Regions from separate parts of the Pseudorhodoferax sp. LjRoot39 genome, predicted to be linked through region 1. Evidence: predicted binding sites of a transcription regulator. Region 1 holds the regulator's gene; the other holds the start of a gene.
The links. Region 1 encodes LexA, which represses DNA repair genes until DNA is damaged. Its sites were predicted from a motif close to ACTGTATNNNNATACAGT; they were not measured.

Region 1 (3,855 bases):
CGCCGCTGGGCCTGCAGGCCAAGTCGGTCATGGATTCGGGCGCGCTGGTCAGCGACGACATCATCATCGGCCTGGTCAAGGAGCGCATCGCCCAGCCCGATTGCGCCAAGGGCTTCCTGTTCGACGGCTTCCCGCGCACCATCCCGCAGGCCGACGCCATGAAGGCGGCCGGCGTCAAGCTGGACTTCGTGCTCGAGATCGACGTGCCCTTCGACGCCATCATCGAACGCATGAGCGGCCGCCGCTCGCACCCGGCATCGGGCCGCGTCTACCACGTGCGCTTCAACCCGCCCAAGGTCGAAGGCCTGGACGACGTGACGGGCGAGGCGCTGGTGCAGCGCGAGGACGACAGCGAGGCCACCGTGACCAAGCGCCTGGACGTCTACAGCGCGCAGACGCGCCCGCTGATCGACTACTACACCCAGTGGTCCAAGGACGACCCGGCCCACGCGCCCAAGTACCGCAAGATCGACGGCACCGGCAGCGTGGACGAGATCACCGCGCGCGCACTCGCGGCCCTGGCCGCCTGAGTCAGGCGCCCAGCAGGTCCAGCTGCAGCTGGATCCGCGCCTTGACCGGCGACAGCGCCCCGGCCCCGGGCAGCGCGTCGCCCCCTCCTCCCATCACCCGCCCCTGCTCGCAGCGGCTGGCGCGCAGCACGCGCAAGCCCGCTGCCTGTGCGCGCAGCAGGGCCGCTTCCAATGCATGGTGCACGCTGCCATTGCCGGTTGCAGCGACCACGATGCCGCGCGCGCCGTCGCGCACCAGCGCATCGACACCGGCGCCGCTCGCGCCCGCGTGGCTGAACACGATCTCCACCCGCGGCCAGGCCTGCGGCACTGCCGGCAGCCGTGCCAGCAGTCCGGCCGTGGGCACGGTCTGCGGCCAGTCCCGCAACTGGCGCAAGGCGCCCGCCTCCACATAGCCCAACGGGCCGGCGTCCCCCGAGCCGAAGGCGTCCAGCCGGTAGCCGTGCACCTTGCGCACGTCGAACGCTGCATGCACCACGCCGGCACAGACGGCCACCACGCCGTGCGCACCCGGCTGCGCCGCCACGGCGAGCGCGTCGCGCAGGTTCTGCGGCCCGTCCGGCATGGCCGCGTTGGCAGGCCGCATCGCGCACGCCAGCACCACCGGCTTGGCCGGCGCCAGCACCGCCTGCAGGAAGTAGGCCGTCTCCTCCAGCGTGTCGGTGCCGTGCGTGATCACGATGCCCTGCACATCGTCGCGCGCGAGTGCCTCGGCGCAGCGCTGCGCCAGCCGCAGCCACACCGCGGCATCCATGTCCTTGCTGTCGATCTGCGCCACCTGCTCGACCTGCAGCACACAGCCGGGCGGCGCCTCGAAGCCCGCCAACAGCTGCGCCACGCCGACCTGGGCCGCCTGGTAGCCCAGCGTGTCGCCCGCACGCGGCGCCAGGCCCGCGATGGTTCCGCCCGAGCCCAGGACGAGCAGCGTGCGCGGGGATGCCCCTGGAAATACGTCTGGTGCTTGCATGCTTGTAGAAACTGATTGAAAATACAGGTACTGGAAATTTACACAGACCACTGTGTCGCTCCAGCCCATAGGGTAGCTGTACCACGTCGCACAAGGAACTGCCATGCCAGACGCCTCTTCTGCATTTCCGGCCAAGCTCACGGCACGCCAGCAACAGATCCTGGAACTGATCCAGGCCGCCATCGCGAACACTGGCGCCCCGCCCACGCGTGCAGAGATTGCCGCCGAACTGGGCTTCAAGTCCGCCAACGCCGCAGAAGAACACCTGCAGGCCCTGGCGCGCAAGGGCGTCATCGAACTCGTGAGCGGCACCTCGCGCGGCATCCGCCTGCGCAGTGACATGCTGCGCTCGGTCAACGAACGCCGCAGCAAGCAGTTCACGCTGCCCCTGCAGGAATTGGCGCAACTGGCCCTGCCGCTGATCGGCCGCGTGGCAGCGGGCTCGCCCATCCTCGCGCAGGAGCACGTGGACCAGACCTACTACGTGGAAAGCAGCCTGTTCCAGCACAAGCCCGACTACCTGCTGCGGGTGCGCGGCATGTCCATGCGCGACGCCGGCATCATGGACGGCGACCTGCTCGCCGTGCGCGCCACCAAGGATGCCAAGAACGGCCAGATCGTCGTGGCCCGACTCGGCGACGATGTCACCGTCAAGCGCTACAAGCGCACCGCCGACAGCATCGAACTGCACCCCGAGAACCCCGACTACCCCACCATCTTCGTGGAGCCCGGCGACCCCTTCGAGATTGAAGGCCTGGCCGTGGGGCTGATCCGCAACACCATGCTGATGTAGGCCCCCAAGCCTTTTCGCACAGTGTCAGGTGGCGGGCGTCCGCCGCGCAGCGCGCGGCAACCCTGGTGCTGTGCCTTTCAACCAATCCTGCCCCAATCCGCCCGATGGACGGAAGGAGTTTGAAATGGGAATCGCAATGCTGACCGCCGTGCGCGTGGCCCGGTTGCCGCAGTGGTTTGAGGAGTTCGGTCCGCGGCTGGCGGGCCGCCTGCAGCAGCGGCTGCGCCGCCGGTCGTTGCAGGTGGTGCCCGCCGTGGCCCGCCCCACACCGGCCCTGCGCGTGTTGCGCGTGCTGGAGCCGCACCAACCCCGCACGGCGGCGGGCCGCATGGTCATCTCCGGCCGCATGGCCGATGTGTGCGCAGAACTGGACCGCTTGGCCGCAGTGGAATCCGCGTCCACACGGCACTGACGACGCGGCATGGGAGCAGCGCCCAGCGTGGGCGCCATACCCGCTGGCGCCCTGGCGCCATGGGGGCGCGAGGCACAATGGCCGCATGAACATTGTGATCCTCGATGACTACCAGGACGCGGTGCGCAAGCTCGAATGCGCAGCCAAGCTCGAACCCTATGCGGCCAAGGTCTACACCAACACCGTCAAGGGCCTGGGACAGTTGTCGGTCCGGCTGCGTGACGCGGACATCCTTGTGCTGATCCGCGAACGCACCCACCTGAACCGGGCGCTGATCGAGAAACTTCCCCGCCTCAAGCTGATCGCGCAAACAGGGCGCGTCGGCCCGCACATCGATGTGGCGGCCTGCACCGAACGCGGCGTGGCCGTGGCCGAAGGCGTGGGCTCGCCGGTGGCACCGGCCGAACTGACCTGGGCCTTGATCATGGCGGCCACGCGCCGTCTGCCGCAGTACATCGGCAACCTCAAGCATGGTGCTTGGCAGCAATCCGGCATGAAGACCGCCTCCATGCCGCCCAACTTCGGCCTGGGCACGGTGCTGCGCGAACGCACCATGGGCATCTTCGGCTACGGCCGCATCGGCCAGATCGTCAGCACCTATGCACGCGCCTTCGGCATGCGCGTGCTGGTCTGGGGGCGGGCCGGCTCCTGCGAGCGCGCGCTGGCCGACGGCCACCAGATCGCGGCCAGCCAGGAGGAGCTGTTCGCCAACAGCGACGTGCTGTCGCTGCACCTGCGCCTCAACGAGGAGACACGCGGCATCGTCAAGCTCGACGACCTGGCGCGCATGAAGCCGACCTCGCTGCTGGTCAACACTTCGCGCGCCGAACTCATCGAGCCCGATGCGCTGCTGGCCGGCCTGAACCGCGGCCGCCCCGGCATGGCTGCCGTCGACGTGTTCGAAAGCGAACCCATCCTGCAGGGCCACGCGCTGCTGCGTCTGGAGAACTGCATCTGCACGCCGCACATCGGCTATGTGGAACTGCAGAGCTACGAGATGTACTTCAACGCCGCATTCGACAACGTGCTGAACTACATCCGCGGCACGCCCACCAACATCGTCAACCCGGGCTCACTGCAGGTACGCCGCTGAAGGCCTCGAGGGGGCGGTAGCCCCCCGGGACCTCAGCGCGTGGACTTGGGCGCGATGCGC
Region 2 (3,855 bases), 1.3 Mb from region 1:
CGTTGCCGGTCCTCGCTGGTGGCCAGCACCAGTTCGCGCCGCGTGCTCCAGTCGGGCGCCTTGCTCACGCGGTTGATGAGGCCGGCCACCGCGCCGTGGCCGACCAGCATGGCGTCGGGCCCGCGCAGGGCTTCCACGCGCTCGACGTTGTAGAGGTCGCGGTAGTAGGGCATGTCGTCGCGCAGGCCGTCGACGAGGAAGGCGGCCGTGGTGCTGAGGCCGCGGAACACCGGCGTGTCGCGGTTGCCTTCGCCCTGGGCCGCGCCGACGCCGGGCACGTAGCGCAGCAGCTCGGCGATGTTCTGCACCGCCAGGTCGGCGATGAAGTCCTGTGTCAGCACCGTGAGCGACTGCGGCAGTTCCTGCAGCGGCGTGGCGCTGCGCGTGAGGGCCGGCGCGGCGGTGCTGGTGTAGGCCGGCGCATCGACGAAGGCGGGCGCGCGCACCGTCACCTGGGGCAGCACGGTGGGCGTGGTGGTGGCATCGGGGAGGCGGGCCGCGGGTGGCGGCGGTGTGGCGGCGGCCTGGCGCAGCGTGTAATGCGGGCCTTCCTGCACCAGCTCCAGGCCCGAGCCCTCCAGCAATTGGCCGAAGGCCTGCGGCAGCGCGTAGCGGCCCTGCACGCCGGGCGTGCTGCGCGCGTCCAGCAGGCGCGCATCCGCCGAGAACAGCACACCGGCCTCGGCCGCGAGCTGGGCCAGCGCGCGGCCCAGCGGACCGGCGGGAATGCGCCAGTCGCGCACCGTGGTGGCGGCGGGCTGTGCCCAGGCCGATGCAACGGCCAGCAGCAGGGCACAGGCGCTCAGGCGGCTTCGATGCGCACGAACCATGGCATGGGCCGGAACACGCGCACCGGCAGGCTGCGCTCCAGCGCCTGCCAGATCTGTTCGGGCTGGTCCAGCGGGTAGGCGCCGACCACGCGCAGCCCGGCCACCTCGGGCGCGCAGGCCAGGTGGCCGCGTCGGTGGCGCGCGAGTTCGGCCGCCAGCTCGACCAGGCGCATGCCATCGGCCACGAGCATGCCGCGTGTCCAGGCGTCGCCATGGGGTGGGGCGGCCTGGGCCGTGCCGGCGCTCTGGGCGTCGAAGCGCAGCTGCTGGCCGGCCGGCAGCAGCAGGTCCTGCGCCTGCGTGCGCGGCTGCACGCGCACCGCGCCTTCGAACACCGTCACCTGGCAGGCGCCGCCCTCGCGCCGCACGGAGAAGCGCGTGCCCTCGGGGCGCAGCCAGCCCGCGTCGAGCGCGACCTCGAAGGGCCGCGCCGGCTGCGCGCTGTCGGCCGCCGTGTCGATGCGCAGCTCGCCGCGCAGCAGTTGCAGCTGGCGTTGCCGGCCGTCGAAGGCCAGGCGCACGATGCTGTCGGTGTTGAGCCAGAGCCGGCTGCCGTCGGGCAGCAGGGCTTCGCGGCGTTCGCCCACGGCCGTGGCGTGGTCGGCCGTCCAGCGCTGCCAGCCCTGCTCGCGCAGGCCGGCAAAGGCCAGCAGGCCGCCGCCGGCGGCCACGCCCAGCAGCTTCAGGTGGCGGCGCCTGCTGCGGTCCAGCTGGCCGAAGGCGCTGCGCGTGGCGCGGCGGTCCAGCCGCGGCGCGAGGTGGTCGAAGCGGAGGCTCAGCGTCTCGACGCGGGCCCAGGCTTGCGCGTGGCGCGGGTCGGCCGCGAGCCACTGGCGCCAGCGCTGGCGTTCCGCCTCGCCCGCGCCGTCCTGCAGGGTTGCGAACCATTGGGCCGCCTCGCGCAGCACGGCCTCGGCCGCCTGCTCATGCATGCGGGTTCAGCAGCAGGCTGTGCATGGCCTGCGCCATGTATTTCTTGACCATGCGGTCGGAGACACCCAGTTCGGCCGCGATCTCGGCATAGCCCAGGCCATCCAGCCGCGCCATCAGGAAAGCCTGGCGCGCCTTCATCGACAGGCCGGCCAGCAGCGCATCGACCTGTTGCAGCGCCTCCAGCGCCAGGGCCTGCTCCTCGGGCGAGCCAGCCAGGGCCTGGCCCTGCGTGGCCAGCGCGTCCAGGTAGGCGCGCTCCAGCTCCAGCCGGCGCCAGTGCGAGACCACCAGCCCGTGCGCCACCGTGGTCAGGAAGGCGCGCGGCTCGCGCAGCGCGGCCGAGGCCTGCGACAGCAGCACCTTGAGGAAGGTGTCGTGCGTGAAGTCCTCGGCCTTGTGTGGGCAGCCCAGCTTGCGGTGCAGCAGCGTCTGCAGCCAGCTGCGGTGCTCGGCGTACAGGGAGCCGACGGACTCTGGGTGGGTGGGCTGCATGGCAGGGCGGAAAAGTACTGAAAACGTTTCTCATTCGATTCTATGGGCCACACCCGGGCGCACCGCCGCCGCTTGTGCCGGGTGTGACATCCATAAGACAGTGCGGCTGCTTGACCGGGCCGGCATGGGCTGGATAATGCTGTACGAATAACCAGTAAATTGAGTAAATCCCATGGCGTCCTCTTCCTTGCCGGAGCGGGCCGATATCTGGCGCGGCGATGCGCTGGGACTGGCCCCGGCCGCTGCCCTGCCCAGCGGCCACGCGGCGCTGGACGCCGAGTTGCCCGGCGGCGGCTGGCCCGCAGCCGGCCTGACCGAGCTGCTGCAAGCCCGCGCGGCCTGCCACGACTGGCGTGTGCTATTGCCGACGCTGGCGCGGCTGGCCTTGCCTGCGCGCGGCCCCGTGGCCCTGGTCGGTGCGCCCGAGGGCCTGCAGCCCTTCGCGCCGGCGCTGGCCGCGCAGGGCCTGCCGGCGACACAGCTGCTGTGGGTGCGGGCCGAGGAGGACAAGGCGCGGCTGTGGGCAGCCGAGCAGGCCGTGCGCTGCGCCGATGTGCCGGCCGTGCTGGCCTGGCTGCCGCGCGTGCGGGCCGACGGGCTGCGCCGGCTGCACCTGGCCGCGCTCGACCATGGCAAGCCGCTGTTCGCCTTCCGTCCGGCCGCAGCGCAGGCCGAATCCTCTCCGGCACCGCTGCGGCTGCGGCTGGAGGGCGAGGCGGCGCTGCAGGTGCTGGTGTTCAAGCGCCGCGGCCCCCCCATGGCCCGGCCGATCGCATTGCCGGCCGAGGCGCCGGCACTGGCTGCGCTGCTGGCACTGCGCCGGCGTGCCTGTCCTGCGCAGCCGGCCGTGCCAACCGAGACCCGCCATGGCCTGGATCGCCCTGTCACCGCCTGAGGAGCAGCTGCAGCCCTGGTGCTGGCAGGCGCTGCGCTTCACGCCGCGCGTGGCCGTGGACCAGGGCTGCGTGCTGCTGGAGGTGTCCGGCACGTTGCGGCTGTGGGGCGGCCTGCGCGCGCTACTCCAACAACTGCTGCAACCCGGTGCGCTGCAGCCCTGCCGCGCCTGGGCACGTGGCCGCACGGCCCTGGTGGCGCTGGCGCTGCTGCAGCTCAAGATCCGCGACCGCCAACCGCCAGCGCAGTTGCCAGACGGTCTGCCGCTGGACTCGCTGGCGGCCGCGGCACCAGCCCTGGCGGTGCTGGAGCGCACCGGCTGCCGCAGCTTCGGCGAACTGCGCGCGCTGCCGCGTGCCGGCGTGGCGCGCCGCTTCGGCGCCGCCTTGCTGGAGGCGCTGGACCAGGCCTACGGCGAGCGCCCGGCCGCGTACGACTGGTGCCTGCTGCCGCCCGTGTTCGACCAGAACCTGGAGCTGCCCGCCATCGCCACCGCCGCGCCCGAGCTGCTGTGGACCGGCCAGCGCCTGCTGGATGCGCTGCACACCTGGCTGCGCGCCGGCCAGCGCGGTGTGCTGGCGCTGGAGCTGGAGTGGACGCACGACCTGCGCCGGATCGACGGCCGCAGCCTGCCGCGCCTGGACCGCCTGCCCATCCGCACGGCCCGGCCCACGCAGGACATGGCGCACCTGTGCCGGCTGTTGCT

Region 2: imuA (translesion DNA synthesis-associated protein ImuA) is a predicted target of LexA. The motif match lies at 2,394-2,411, and genes of this name have one in related genera.

The regions. Positions count from the first base shown of each region.
Region 1 is NZ_CAXUQL020000001.1:5,357,632-5,361,486, forward strand. It holds gene adk (adenylate kinase) at 1-530, shown strand, start outside; gene ACSQ4M_RS24985 (asparaginase) at 532-1,497, opposite strand; gene lexA (transcriptional repressor LexA) at 1,601-2,290, shown strand; gene ACSQ4M_RS24995 (hypothetical protein) at 2,415-2,702, shown strand; gene ACSQ4M_RS25000 (D-2-hydroxyacid dehydrogenase family protein) at 2,788-3,795, shown strand; gene ACSQ4M_RS25005 (hypothetical protein) at 3,828-3,855, opposite strand, start outside.
Region 2 is NZ_CAXUQL020000001.1:4,079,286-4,083,140, forward strand. It holds gene ACSQ4M_RS19010 (TonB-dependent siderophore receptor) at 1-830, opposite strand, end outside; gene ACSQ4M_RS19015 (FecR family protein) at 803-1,762, opposite strand; gene ACSQ4M_RS19020 (sigma-70 family RNA polymerase sigma factor) at 1,755-2,255, opposite strand; gene imuA (translesion DNA synthesis-associated protein ImuA) at 2,428-3,150, shown strand; gene ACSQ4M_RS19030 (DNA polymerase Y family protein) at 3,122-3,855, shown strand, end outside.